DNA from 2 places in the Georhizobium profundi genome. Region 1 is predicted to be linked to the other one. Evidence: riboswitches for the same ligand, from Rfam matches in the RefSeq annotation. Region 1 holds a riboswitch; the other holds the start of a gene.
What was found. Region 1 has a riboswitch for thiamine pyrophosphate ahead of D5400_RS07435 (YkoF family thiamine/hydroxymethylpyrimidine-binding protein). Riboswitches for the same ligand answer to the same signal wherever they lie in the genome.

Region 1 (7,366 bases):
GGCACGGCAGGCACGCAGCGCGGCTGCGTCCTCGGGCTCCGGGGGAAGGAGCTCGGGGGTCTCCTCCTCGACGGGCTCTTCCTCGACTTCGCCGGCATCCGCATCCGCATCGGTACCGGCATCTGCGTCATCGGAAGCTTCGTCGACGTCCTCCTCGGGGCGCTCATCCGGGACCGGCACGTCTTCGGGGGCTTCCTCTTCCGCTTCCCCGCCGTCGATGGGCTGATCGGCGTCATCTCCTGGTTCGGCATCGCCGGGAAGCTCCGGTCGCTCTTCTGGCAAGGGTGCGTCACTGGCTTGCGGCAAAGTCGGATCGGGCCCGGTTTCCTGAGCAGTCGCAGGCGTCATCAGCGCGAGCGCGAGAATTGCGGCGGCTACGCTGCAGGCAAATCGAGTGTCCATCAAGGATTGATCCTCTCCCACGACGCGATCGCGTCGAGCGCTCCCCGGTGCCTGAACGCATGGTGTGAGTCCCGGTTCCCATGGGCGAGGGGAGAGTGGAGCCTACGCTCGCGAATCCAGTTGCGGCGGGCCGCTTTCGCCGGTATTGAGAATGCATGAACATGGCACGCGCAAACAAGAATTGGTGGTGGGCACGCTAGAGCGGCCGCGACCAGTCGTGCGTGACTGATAGACCGAAGCCGCCCAGGATCACTCCCGGCGGCTTTTTTGTTTGAGCCCGTCGGACAGGGTGGCCGGGCTGAACAAAAAGGGTGGGCAGCGACGATGGCTCGGATTGAAGAAGACGGCGCGCAGACTTTCCTGACGGAAGGTGGCGTTGAGGTTTCCCGGCTGCGGCGGGAGGTCGGCTATGGCGGTGCGATCGACAGCTACATCGATCGGCTCGATGAGCGGCGCGGTGCCGTCTTCTCGTCAAACTACGAATATCCCGGCCGCTATACCCGTTGGGATACGGCGATCGTCGATCCCCCGCTGTCGATCACGGCGCGCGGTCGAGCGGTCACCCTCGATGCCTACAACGATCGCGGTGCAGTGCTGCTTGAGATGATCGCAGCGCGGCTCGCGTCCGAGCAGGAGATGACGCTCGTCGAGCGGACTGATCGCAAGCTTGCGCTTCAGGTGCATGAGCCCAGCCGCCTGTTCACCGAAGAAGAACGCTCCCGCGTCCCCACTGTCTTCACGGTGCTGCGCGCTATCATCGATCTCTTCCGGTCGTCGGAAGACAGCAATATCGGGCTCTACGGCGCGTTTGGCTACGATCTGGCCTTTCAGTTCGATCCGGTGAAGCAGTCCCTGCCGCGGCCGGACGACCAGCGCGATCTCGTGCTTTTCCTGCCCGACGAGATTCTGGTCGTCGACCATTATTCGGCAAAAGCCTGGATCGATCGATACGATTTCACCAAGGATGGTGCCACGACCTTAGGCAAGGACGGGTCTATCGAAGCCGAGCCGTTCCAGGACACGGGCACGGTTCCGGAAAAGTGCGACCACCAGCCGGGCGAATATGCCGATCTGGTGCGCCGCGCGAAGGAGAGCTTCAAGCGCGGAGACCTGTTCGAAGTCGTGCCGGGGCAGATGTTTCGCGAGCGCTGCAAGTCGAAGCCGTCCGCGATCTCGCGCCGGCTCAAGGCGATCAATCCGTCGCCCTATTCGTTCTTCATCAATCTCGGAAACCAGGAATATCTCATCGGCGCATCGCCGGAAATGTTCGTGCGGGTCAATGGCCGGCGCGTCGAGACCTGCCCGATCTCGGGCACGATCAAGCGTGGCGAGGATGCAATTTCTGATTCAGAACAAATCCTCAAGCTGTTGAATTCAAAGAAAGACGAGTCCGAACTCACCATGTGTTCGGATGTCGACCGGAACGACAAGAGCCGCGTCTGCGAGCCTGGTTCGGTCAAGGTGATCGGACGCCGCCAGATCGAGATGTATTCGCGGCTCATCCACACGGTCGATCATATCGAAGGCCGGCTGCGGGACGGGATGGACGCGTTCGACGCATTCCTCTCGCACGCCTGGGCCGTGACGGTGACAGGAGCGCCGAAGCTCTGGGCGATGCGCTTTATCGAAGCCAACGAGAAGAGCCCGCGCGCCTGGTATGGCGGCGCGATCGGCATGGTGAACTTCAATGGCGACATGAACACCGGGCTGACGCTTCGCACCATCCGCATCAAGGCCGGCGTGGCGGAAGTGCGTGCCGGCGCAACGCTGCTCTATGACAGCGATCCGGAGGAAGAGGCAGCCGAAACCGAGCTCAAGGCCTCGGCGATGATTTCGGCCATTCGCGACGCCGGCAGCGCTTCGGTTACGGCGGGCGCGCGAAAGACCGACCGGGTCGGCGACGGGGTGTCGATCCTGCTCGTCGACCACGAGGACAGCTTCGTCCACACGCTGGCCAACTATCTGCGCCAGACCGGTGCTACGGTCACCACAGTACGCTCGCCGGTGGCCGACGAAGTGCTCGATCGTATCGATCCGGATCTGGTGGTGCTTTCGCCTGGCCCCGGCAGCCCGAAGGATTTCGACTGCAAGGCGACGATCAAGCGCGCGCGGGCGAGGGGCCTGCCCATCTTCGGCGTCTGTCTGGGGCTGCAGGCTCTGGCGGAAGCCTATGGCGGCCAGTTGCGCCAGCTTGCCCTGCCCATGCACGGGAAGCCGTCGCGTATCCGCATCATTGATCCCGGCGCTGTCTTCGATGGTTTGCCGTTCGAAGTGACCGTCGGCCGTTACCACTCGATCTTCGCCGATCCGGCGAGCCTGCCCTCGGATTTCCGCATCACGGCGGAGAGCGAGGACGGAACGATCATGGGCATCGAACATTTTCGGGAACCGGTCGCTGCCGTGCAGTTCCACCCGGAATCGATCATGACGCTCGGCCAGGATGTCGGCATGCGCATCATCGAAAACGTCGTGGCACGGCTTGCGCGCAAGGCCGATGTAGCGGCTGCCTGAAGGACGACGAGCGTGGTGCCAAGCAACAGCGTGCGGGTGAGGCAACTCGCCTTCTGGTCGATCCCGATCGCCTTGGTCGTGACGGGCATGAAGCTGGTCGCCTGGTGGGTGACGGGCTCCGTCGCGCTTTTGTCCGACGGCCTGGAGTCGATCGTCAACATCATCGCGGCACTGATTGCGTTCTACGCCGTTTCCTACGCCCATAAGCCGGCCGATGCGGACCATCCGTTCGGGCACCACAAGGCTGAATACTTCTCCGCGGTCATCGAAGGCGTGCTGATCGTCGTGGCGGCCATCGCCATCATGCAGCAGGCGATCCCGGCGCTCTTCGAACCGCAATTGCCGGAAGCCGCAGGGCTCGGCCTGACCATCAATCTCGCCGCTGCCGCCATCAACGCGGCCTGGGCCTACATCCTCATCCGCGAGGGGCGCGCCTATCGATCGCCCGCGCTCGTCGCCGATGGGCACCATATCGTGTCGGACGTCGTGACATCTGTCGGCGTCTTCATCGGTCTCGTTGCGGCGCTCGTTACGGGCTTTGCGATCCTCGATCCGCTGCTCGCCATCATCGTCGCCATCAACATCCTCTTCCAGGGCTGGAAGGTCATCTCGGCGTCTGTCGGCGGGTTGATGGACCGCGCCGTGGATGCGCAGGACGATGCTCTCATCCGTGCCGCGATCGCCGACCACGCCGCAGGCTCGGTGAATGTGCATGATCTGAAGACCCGCCAGGCGGGGCCGGCGACCTTTGTCGATTTCCATATGGTCGTGCCGGCCGAGATGACGGTGGCAGCATCTCATGTGATCTGCGACCGGATCGAAGATGCGATCCGTGCCGCGGTGCCGGGCGCCCGCATCGCGATCCATGTGGAGCCGGAAGGCGTGAAGGCGCACGGCGTCCGCGTCATGCCGCAGCAGAGCTAATTGCAAAGATGGCGGGTCGCGACGATGCGACCCGCCATGAAGCTTGTTCTCAAAATACCGTGTCGACCGGAAGTCCCATCGCCATTGCCCCTGCATACGCTGCCTGGGGGCCGCGTTGCAGCGGGTGGAACCGGGCGCCCTGGACGTCGCGGAAGCATCGCTCCAGCCCGGCCTTTCGGTAGAAGCCGGTTCCGCCGGCAAGCTCCAGCGCCAGTTCAACCGTCTCGATCGCTTTGTCCGCCACCAGCGTGCGTCCCATCATCACCGCATTGACCGTCTCGGCGGAGGCATCGCCGCGCAGGGCGGTTTCGACCATGAAGCGGTGCGCCAGTTGGGCAGCCTTGAGGCTCGTCACCATGCGACCCGCCAGATCGAGCGTGTGCGCCGTCTGCGGCTTGCGCGATGCGATCTCGATCGCGATGTCGCGCGCCCGCTCTGCAACACCGAGATAGACCGCGTAGATCAGCGGAAAGGCGACGGTCGCGATGATCTGGAACACCGGGTGCCACCGACCCGCCGGGCGCTTGAACGCAATGACGGCATCGGCAACGAACAGCCCGTCGATCACGACATCATGCGATCCCGTGCCCCGCATGCCGAGCGCGCGCCAGGTCGGCTCGATTGAGACCTCCGCAGCTTTCATGGGAACACCGAAATGGATGACCGACGAGGTTCCATCGCCTTCGTTGATGAGCGCTCCCGACATGAGAACGTCGCCTGCGGGCGACGCGGACGTGAAGACCTTGCGGGCCCGAATGCGATAGCCGCCATCGACCCGCTCAGCCGTCCCGGAGCCGCCGATCCAATCCGATCCACCGCTTGAGAGCAGGATAATGCGTTCGCTTGCGACGCGGCGCAGAAGCGGCTCGACCGCCGCAACCTGCTGATGGCGCCATCGCCAGGCGGGTACGGCGACCTGATGTGTGTGCATTGAAAACGCGAGCGCCGTCGAACTGCAGCCATGGGCAAGCGTGCGCAGCATCTCTGCAAGCTGCTCGACATTGGCGCCGCCTCCACCGAGTTCGATAGGAACGCCTGCCTCGACAAGTCCGGCGCCCTTCAGAAGAGCGAAATTTTCCGCAACGAATGCATCTTGTTCGTCAGTGCTTTCGGCGCGTTTCCTCAATTCTGGAATCAGTGATTTTGCGATGTCTATCGGATCCGTTCCCATGCTCCGCATGCGGGTTGCATTCGTGTCCTGAACAGCCAGTGCCATGATCATTCTCCCTCGACTGATTGATCGAGCTTGATGATCCGCCTGCTTTCTCGGGATTTCCAGTTCAGGAACTGTACTGCGCTTTTCGTATCGCGCGCCGCGAGAACGCGGTATTATCCGGCTCGGGCAGTGGGGCGGCAGGCGAGGGCCAGCCCATGACGGAACATGCCGGTTACGGACAATTCTGTCCGGTTGCGATGGCGGCCGAGATCCTCTGTTCGCGCTGGACGGTGCTGATCGTGCGCGAGCTCATTTGCGGCACGACGCGCTTCAACGATCTTCGCCGCGGGGTGCCGCGCATGTCGCCAGCGCTTCTGTCAAAGCGGTTGAAGGAACTGGAGCAAGCAGGCGTCATCGAAGCCATTCGGCGCAACGATGGCACGGCGTTGGAATATCACCTCACTCGAGCAGGGCGTGATCTCGAGCCACTCGTCATGGGGCTCGGCATCTGGGGGCAGCGCTGGGTGGAATCGCGGCTTTCTCTCAAGAATCTCGACCCGTCGCTTCTGATGTGGGACATGCGACGGCATCTCAATCCGCAACCGCTTCCGCCGCGACGGTGCACGATACAATTTCTGTATCCCGAACTGCCGACGAACCGGCAAAGCTGGTGGCTGGTCGTCGACCGCGGCCATGTGGATCTCTGCAATTTCGATCCGGGTTTCGATCTCGACCTTCTTGTCACGGGGGACTTGCGCAGCATGACAGCCGTCTGGATGGGGCTCGCACCTATCCGCAGCGAAATCGACGCGGGGAGGCTCGTCGTCGATGGAGATCCCGTCATCGCCAAGGCCATGCAGCAATGGCTCGGCCTCAGCCCTTTCGCACCCCACGCTCGGCAGGCCAGCTAGGCGCTCGACAAATCACTAGGAAAATCAACGAACGACTTGCGTCTGTCGAATGAGCGCGATAGCGTCCGACCATTCGACAGGGGTGCTCCGTATTGCCGGGGCTGAGATGCGAGGCGCGTGAAGCCTCCGGACCCTCAAGCTGATCTGGTTAATGCCAGCGGAGCGAGGCGACGACATGTTTTCCGGTGCGCAGATTTCCCTTTATCCGATGTCCGACGATTTCGTCCGGATCATACTCGATGCCGTGCAGGCGCTGGATCCCTATCGGGATCGGTTCCGCATCGAGACCGACGACGTGTCGACGCTGATCGTCGGGCCGCCGGAGGACCTCTTCCCCGCCATGCGCGATGTCTTCGTGCGTGCGGCGCATTCTGGCGTCCACTGCGTTCTTTCCGCCGCCGTCTCGCGCGGCTGCCCGGGCGAACCGGATGATCCGATCTGCACGCCGATCTCGGGCGCCGGCAATGCGCTGCCGCTCGCCGAGCGGATCGAGGCGGCGTGCGCGCATGTGGCCGATGCGGCCTTCACAGGTCAGCATGTGGCGGCGCAATTTTCGCTCTACCCGCTTGGCGAAGGGCACCACATGGACGAGATCTATGGGTGCATCGATTTCCTGAAGTCATCGGGCGTATTCGATTGCTCGAAGAATTTCTGCACGAAGCTCGGGGGCGATGCCGGCGCGGTGTTCGCAACGCTCTCGGAAGCCTTCCTGCGTTTCGGCGATGCGCGTGGCCATGTGGCGCTCGACATAACCGTCTCGGCCAACAGCCCGAGCAAGCGCGCCTGAGGGCGCGGCGCTAACCCTCTCTCCTGTTTCATATTTTCTCTCAAGAGGCCTGTCATGCACAGCAACAGCTGGACCCTGCGCGAAATCCTGATCGTCGCCTTTCTCGGAGCCGTGTTTGGCGTCCTCTATCTGGCCTGGGTGCAGGTCTGGCTCATCACGCAGGCGATGTTCGGGCCGGTGACGATGGATGTCGTCATGGGGTTCTGGTTCATCGTCTCGATCATCGCTGCCGCAATCATCCGCAAGCCGGGTGCGGCGCTCCTGTCCGAAGTGCTCGCGGCGGTCGTCCAGGTTCTGCTCGGAAGTCCGGCGGGCCTGCTGCTGATCGTCACCGGGCTGGTCCAGGGTGCAGGTGCGGAAGCCGTTTTCGCAGCCACGCGCTGGAAAAACTATCGCCTGCCCGTGCTGATGGCAGCGGGCGTTGGGGCTGCGGTCGCGTCCTTCATCTACACCTGGGTCCGCTTCGACTATGGCGCGCTCGCACCGGGCCTGCTGATCGCGATGTTCGTGCTCAGATGCCTGAGCGGCGCGCTGCTCGGCGGCCTGCTTGGACATTGGGTGACGCAGGCGCTCTATCGTACGGGCGTGCTCTCCGGTCTCGGCATCGATCGCGACCGGCGGGTCGTGCATGGCTGACGAGCCTGCCGCGGTTCTTATCGACGGGGTCTCGGTCAC
Region 2 (7,366 bases), 640 kb from region 1:
TTCGGCCTGCTTGGTGAAGTAATCGGGCTTTGCCATGCGCGCCTCGATCGCTGCGATCTCGGCCTGTTTCGTCTCGATTTCCTTCGGCAGTGTTTCGAGTGCGAACTTCTGCTTGTAGGAGAGCTTCCGGCTGGACGCCGCCGCGGGCTGCGCCTTGTCCCGGTTGCCTGCCGTAGCTGCTTTCTTTTCGGCGGTCGCCTTCTTGGCCGCGTCTGCGGACAATTTGCGCTGCGCCATCATGTCGGAGAATCCGCCGGCAAAGACCGTCCAGCGGCCATCCGGTGCGGAAAGATCGGCTGGCGCAATCACAGACGATACGGTGCGGTCCAGAAAATCGCGATCGTGGCTGACGAGGATCACGGTGCCTTCATAGCCCGCGACGAGCTCCTGCAGCAGATCGAGCGTTTCCATATCCAGGTCGTTGGTGGGCTCGTCGAGGACCAGCAGGTTCGACGGCCGCGAGAGGATGCGCGCCAGCATAAGGCGCGCGCGCTCGCCCCCTGACAATTCGCGGATGGGGGTGCGCGACTGTTCCGGCTGGAACAAAAAGTCCTTCATATAGCCGGTCACGTGCTTCTGCACGCCGTTGACGAGGAGCGTGTCGCCCCGTCCGTCGGTCAAATAGTGGGCAAGCGTGTCGTTCTCGTCGAGATCGTCGCGGCGCTGGTCGAGAACCGCGATATCGAGATTGGTGCCAAGGCGGACGAAGCCCGTGTCGGGTTCGAGCCGTCCCGTCAGCATGTTGAGCAACGTGGTCTTGCCCGCGCCGTTCGGGCCGACGAGACCGATGCGATCACCGCGATGGACCCGCAGAGAAAAGTTGGCGACGGCTGGCGTTTCGCCATAGGACTTGCCGATGGCTTCGGCCTCGATGACGAGCTTGCCCGATTGGGCGACGTCGCTTGCCTGGGCCTCGACACGGCCGGTCGGCCCGCGATGCGTGCGATATTCCTGGCGCATCGACTGGAGTTCGCCGAGCCTTCGCACATTGCGCTTGCGCCTCGCCGTCACGCCGTAGCGCAGCCAGTGCTCTTCACGCTCGATCGCGCGGCCGAGCTTGTGGAGGTTGCGCTCTTCCTCCTCCATCACCTGGTCGCGCCAGTCCTCGAAATGGGCAAAGCCGCGGTCGAGCCGGCGGGTCGTGCCGCGATCGAGCCAGACGGTGGCGCGCGAAACCTTTTCCAGGAACCGGCGGTCGTGCGAGATCGTGATTATGGCGCCGCGGAAACCGGAGAGCTCCGATTCCAGCCACTCGATGGTCGGCAGGTCCAGATGGTTGGTCGGCTCATCCAGAAGCAGGAGATCGGGCGCGGGAGCCAGTACACGGGCGAGCGCCGCGCGCCTGGCCTCGCCGCCTGAAAGGCGGGCCGGCTCTTCTTCGCCGGTCAAGCCGAGATGCTCGAGCAAATAGGTCACGCGATGGGGATCGTCGCCCGGTGCAAGGCCTGCCTCGGCATAGGACCGCACATCCGCAAAGCCGCCGAAATCCGGAGCCTGGAAGAGATAGCGGATCGTGGTCGAAGGATGGCGAAACACCTCGCCCGATTGCGGCTCGGCGAGGCCGGCGGCGATCTTCATCAGTGTCGACTTGCCCGATCCGTTGCGGCCCACGAGGCAGATGCGGTCGCCGGGCTCGACCTGCAGGTCGGCGCCATTCAGCAGCGGCGTCCCGCCAAAGGTCAGGTGGATGTCGTCGAGCTTCAGGATGGGTGGTGATGCCAAGGGGTCAGGCTCCAGAAAAGTCGTTCGGGCGGGCAAGCAGCAGGGCCGGGCCGCCCGTATGCCGGATCGTCACCGGCCCTTCCGCCACGTTGGATATGGTGCGTGTCGTGCCGAATGTGCAGTCGAAATCGTGGAGCGGATAGCGCGCGCCCTCGATCGTCAGGCGTGCGATATCGGCAAACGCCAGCACCGAGAAGAGGCTGCCTTTCGGCAGGTCGAAGGTCAGCGGGGCGCCGGGAAGGGGATACCCTTCCTCCTCGCCTGATGTCAGCGTGACATCGATGCCGCGTTCCTTGAGTTTTACCGCCAGCGCCATGTGCGCGAAGGCGTGGTCGGATCGTTCGCCGCCCAGCGCGCCGACGAGCAGGATCCGGCGCGCGCCACGCTCGATCGCCGTCTCGATTGCGATCTCACCATCGGTCGCGTTCTTTGCCGGTGGGTAGGGCTCCCGCCTGACATCCGGCCAGCTCTCGATCAGGCCCGCATCGGCCGAATCGAAGTCGCCGACCCAAAGTTCGGGTGTGACGCCGAGTGCCGCTGCATGGCGCATGCCGCTATCGGCTGCGATCACGCGGGCACCGTGAATCTGAGACTTCAGCCGTTCCGTCACGGTCACCTCACCGCTCAGGAGAACGGCAAAATGGGCATTTGCGTCGGTCGGGGTCGGTGTGGCCTGCATCGCCCGCTGCTCTAGCAGCTTTCACGCGCCTTGCCAGTGCTGCCGGCGGCGATTACACATGGAGTTGCTCTAACGGGGTGTTGTCCGGAAACGGACGGCTGAGAGGCGCATGCCAACCCGAAGAACCTGATCCGGCTCATACCGGCGGAGGGATTAGACGCGTCACAAAACGCCTATTCCCCTGACATTGCAAAAACGGAGGAGGCGTTGATGACGCTGAAGACATTCTTTCCCATCTTGCTTGCTACAAGTTTCCTGGCGCCCGTGTCGGCCGGAGCGCAGGAGGCGACGCGGTTGCTCACCGTCTACACCTACGACAGCTTCGTCGCGGAGTGGGGCCCAGGCCCGCTGATCGAAGAAGCGTTCGAGGCGACATGCGACTGCGATCTCATCTGGGTCGGCGCAGCGGACGGCGTGGCGCTTTTGAACCGGCTGCGGCTTGAGGGCGACCGGGCGGAAGCGGGCGTCGTGCTCGGGCTCGACACCAATCTCGTCGCGGAAGCCAAGGAAACCGGCCTCTTCGCTCCCCATGACATCGACACGAGTGCGATCGACGTGCCCGGCGGCTTCGAGGACGACGTCTTCGTGCCCTACGATTATGGCCACTTCGCCGTGGTCTACGACACCGAAGCGATCGACACGCCGCCGACGAGCCTGAAGGAACTGGTCGAGGGCGATCCGAACCAGAAGATCGTCATCCAGGATCCGCGCACATCGACGCCGGGGCTCGGGCTTCTTCTCTGGATCAAGTCGGTTTACGGCGACGATGCGCCTGCAGCCTGGGCCGAGCTCAAGGACCGCGTTCTGACGGTGGCGCCGGGTTGGTCGGAATCTTATGGCCTCTTCACCGATGGCGAAGCGCCGATGGTGCTCTCCTATACGACGTCGCCGGCCTACCACATGGTTTCGGAGGATACGGACCGCTATCAGGCGGCTGCGTTCTCCGAAGGGCATTATCTGCAGATCGAAGTCGCCGGCGTGCTCGCCTCTGCCCCCGATATCGAGCTTGCGCGCGAATTCATGAGCTTCATGACCGGCGAAGGGTTCCAGGATGCCATTCCGACCTACAACTGGATGATGCCTGCGGGCCCCACCAGTGAAGACCTGCCGGAAGCATTCTCGCGCCTGGTTCAGCCGGAAGAAAGCCTGCTCTTCTCGCCGGAAGAGGTTGCCGCCAACCGTCGCGCCTGGGTCGATGAGTGGTTGTCGGTGATGGCCGAATAGTCAAAGAGCAGCCGCGATGCGTGCCTACAGGGCCGATCCTCTGGATATCGCTTTCGGCATCGCGGCTCTTGCCATCATTCTCGGCATCGTTGCCTTTGCCGTCGCCGGACTTCTGGTGGCGGCAGGGACCGATGCGTCGCGGTCGACGGCATTCGATGCCTATACGGTGCGCGTCGTACGCTTCACGCTGTGGCAGGCGGGACTTTCGACGCTTCTCTCGCTGGCTTTTGCCTTGCCATTGGCGCGGGCGCTGGCGCGGCGACCGCATTTTACCGGCCGTGCCTGGATCCTGCGGCTCTTCGCCGTGCCGCTCGGCCTGCCGGCCATCGTCGCGGCCCTTGGCATCATCGCCATCTGGGGACGCCAGGGGGTCGTCAATGACGCCTATCGCTGGCTGGGAGCGGAGCAGCCGATTTCCGTCTACGGGCTCCCCGGTATTCTGATCGCCCATGTGTTCTTCAACATGCCGCTCGTCACGAGATTGCTGCTTGCAGCGCTGGAGCGCGTGTCGGCGGAATATTGGCGCAATGCCGCGCAATTGGGCCTTTCAGCGGGCACGGTGTTCAGATTGATCGAGTGGCCGGCCATGGCGCGGGTCATCCCGGGCATCGCGGGCCTCGTCTTCATGCTGTGCGCCACGAGCTTCACGCTGGTGCTTCTGCTGGGTGGCGGACCGGCAGCGACGACGATCGAGGTCGCGATCTACCAGGCGCTGCGGTTCGACTTCGATCCTCCGCGCGCGGTTACCCTGGCGCTGATCCAGATCGCGCTGACCGGTGCCCTTCTCGGCGTGCTCGCGCTTCTGCCCCGGCCCGAGGAGGGGCGCGGCGATGGCGCCTTGCCGCGCAGGTTCGATGCGAGATCACCACGTGCGCTGGCTCTCGACGTGCTGGTGATCGGTCTTGGCCTCGTCTTCGTCGTGGCACCGCTCGCCGCAACTCTTATTTCTGGGATTGCTGCCGATCTGATCGCGCTTCTGCGTGAAGCCTTGGTCCAGCGCGCGCTGGTGACGAGTCTCCTCATAGCGGGCGCTGCCGCATGTCTGTCTGTGGTGATGGCCGGCATGATTGCCCGGGCGCGCCACGCCGCCGGCGGCGCCCGTCGCCACCACTTGGCGGCCCGCGGGCTCCGAACGTCGCTTGCCGGGGCGGGATCGCTGATCCTTTTAGTGCCGCCGGTCGTGCTGGGCGCCGGCTGGTTTCTCGTCTTGCGGGATCATGTCGATCCGCTCGCTGCGGCGCCGGTCATCGTGGTGGTCGTCAACGCATTGATGGCGCTGCCCTTCGCGCTCAGGCTCCTGGAGCCGGCCTATGCCGGCCACATGGTGCGGACGGAGCGGCTCAGTCTCTCGCTGGGGCTTTCGAGAATGCGCCGGCTGTTGCGGGTCGACCTACCGGCGCTGGCCCCGACCATCGGCGCAGCGTTTGCGTTTTCCATGGCCCTGTCGCTCGGCGATCTCGGCGCGATCGCGCTCTTCGGAAGCCAGGATCTGGTTACGCTGCCCTATCTGCTGCTGCAACGGATGGGCAGTTATCGCACCGATGATGCGGCCGGGCTGGCGCTCATTCTCGGTTTTCTTTGCCTGCTGTTCATGATCGCCGGGACCCGCTATGGCGGCGGCAGTGTGCGGGAAAGATGAGCATGAGCGGAATGACGTCACCGGCGATCGAATTCGACGATGTCCGCTTCCGCTACGACCGGGGCGCGCCGGAGATGGCTTTCGACGCGATGATCCCGGCGGGCAGCATCACGGCCGTCATGGGTCCGTCCGGATCGGGCAAGTCCACGCTCTTTGCGCTTCTGGCGGGGTTCGAGCAGCCGCAGCGGGGTGAAATCCGCATCGGGACGATCGACATCACGCGGCTGGCGCCGGCCGAACGGCCGATTTCCGTGGTGTTTCAGGACAACAATCTCTTTGCACATCTCGATGTCGCCGCGAACATCGCGCTCGGACAGGGCGCACGCGAGGCCAAAACCACTGCCGGCAAGGAGCAGGTGTCCGATGCGCTGGCGCGCGTCGGCCTCGGTGGGTTCGAGCGGCGGCGGCCTGCGTCTCTTTCGGGTGGCGAGCGGCAGCGCGTCGCGATGGCGCGTGCACTGGTCCGAGCAAAGCCTGTGCTGTTGCTGGACGAACCTTTTGCCGCGCTCGGACCCGGTCTGCGCGAGGACATGCGGGCGCTGATCGCGAATCTTCACGTCCAGAATGCGCTGACGACGCTGATCATCACCCATCAACCGGAAGATTCGCGCGCCATCTGCGACCGCATTCTCTATGTCGAACAAGGCTCGATCCGAGCGAACGAACCGACTGAATCGATGTTCAGACGCGCTGATCTCGCCGGATGGCGGGACTATCTTGGTACAAATTAAGGGGTGCGATCGCCGATCCGGACAAAAATGTCACAGGTCGACCCGCGTCCTTGCGATGGAGCCAAGGTGGGCAAGATCGGCCTTTGAACCGACCTTTTGCTGTTGTAATGCTCCAGTCATCGGCTGGCATCCTGCGGGGCGACGAACCTGTTTCAATCGATTGCACATGGCTGGGGACCGCGTCGGCGGGGTGTAACGACTGCGAGCGGCAAGGCCGTTGCAGCGGCGATGCTGCTTGTCGGACTGGTCGTGCTGTCGGGATGCCAAAGCGTCATCAGCGAGCAGGATACCGTCGTTCTTGCGCCTTCCCAGAACCCGCAGACCGTGGAGCGCCTCGCGCGCAATGATCCACGGGCGCAGCTAGGTGCGCGTGAGCATCCACGTATCGTCGCGAGCTATGGTGGCGAATATCGCGACCAGCGCACCGAACTTCTGCTGGCACGAATCGTCGGGAAACTGACCGAAGTCTCCGAAAATCCGAGCCAGACCTATCGGATCACGGTACTGAACTCGCCGGCGATCAACGCCTTCGCCCTTCCGGGCGGCTATCTGTACATCACACGCGGCCTTCTGGCTCTTGCCAATGATGCGGCCGAAGTCGCTGCCGTTCTGTCGCACGAGATGGCGCATGTGACGGCCAATCACGGCATCGAGCGGCAGCAACGCGAAGAGGCCGAGGCGATTGCAGGCCGCGTGGTCTCGGAAGTGTTGTCGGGGGATATTGCCGGGCGCCAGGCGCTTGCGCGCGGCCAGTTGCGATTGGCCGCCTTTTCCCGCAACCAAGAACTCCAGGCGGACGTGATTGGTATCCGGATGCTCGGTGAGGCCGGCTACGATCCGTACGCGGCGGCACGTTTCCTGGAATCCATGGCGTCCTATTCGCGTTTTCGCTCGGCGGAACCGAACGACGACCCGCAGATGGACTTCCTTGCGAGCCACCCCACGGCGCCCCAGCGCATCGAACTCGCCCGTCGTCACGCGCGCGCATTCGGTCCAGAAGGCGTTGGCACGGCGGACCGGGATCTTTTTCTTGATGGCATTTCCGGTCTTCTCTTCGGCGACAGTCCGGAGGAAGGCTATGTCCGTGGGCGAAGCTTCCTGCATCCGAACCTGCGTATTCGTTTCGACGTCCCACAAGGCTTCGAAATCGACAACACGGCTGAAGCAGTGCTGGCGACGGGGCCGAACGACCTCGCGATCCGCTTCGACGGTGTCGACGATCCGGGCACGCCGCTTGCCGAATACATGCGCAGCGGCTGGGTCACCGGCCTCGACGAAGCATCGCTCAGGCCGCTCACGATCAACGGATTGGAAGCGCTCAGCGCGCGGGCAGCTGCGGATCGCTGGTCGTTCGACGTCACGATCGTCAAG

Region 2: linked by a shared signal. The riboswitch ahead of thiB (thiamine ABC transporter substrate binding subunit) and the one ahead of D5400_RS07435 (YkoF family thiamine/hydroxymethylpyrimidine-binding protein) in region 1 are both predicted to bind thiamine pyrophosphate.

The regions. Positions count from the first base shown of each region.
Region 1 covers NZ_CP032509.1:1,595,537-1,602,902, forward strand. Annotated here, with positions in the region: gene D5400_RS07410 (extensin-like domain-containing protein) at 1-402, opposite strand, end outside; gene D5400_RS07415 (anthranilate synthase) at 727-2,913, shown strand; gene D5400_RS07420 (cation diffusion facilitator family transporter) at 2,926-3,837, shown strand; gene D5400_RS07425 (acyl-CoA dehydrogenase family protein) at 3,887-5,008, opposite strand; gene D5400_RS07430 (winged helix-turn-helix transcriptional regulator) at 5,209-5,904, shown strand; TPP riboswitch at 5,973-6,087, shown strand; gene D5400_RS07435 (YkoF family thiamine/hydroxymethylpyrimidine-binding protein) at 6,080-6,691, shown strand; gene D5400_RS07440 (ECF transporter S component) at 6,746-7,327, shown strand; gene D5400_RS07445 (ABC transporter ATP-binding protein) at 7,320-7,366, shown strand, end outside.
Region 2 covers NZ_CP032509.1:958,109-965,474, forward strand. Annotated here, with positions in the region: gene D5400_RS04520 (ABC-F family ATP-binding cassette domain-containing protein) at 1-1,722, opposite strand, end outside; gene D5400_RS04525 (thiamine diphosphokinase) at 1,727-2,401, opposite strand; TPP riboswitch at 2,465-2,571, shown strand; gene thiB (thiamine ABC transporter substrate binding subunit) at 2,612-3,625, shown strand; gene thiP (thiamine/thiamine pyrophosphate ABC transporter permease) at 3,642-5,264, shown strand; gene D5400_RS04540 (thiamine ABC transporter ATP-binding protein) at 5,276-5,995, shown strand; gene D5400_RS04545 (M48 family metalloprotease) at 6,224-7,366, shown strand, end outside.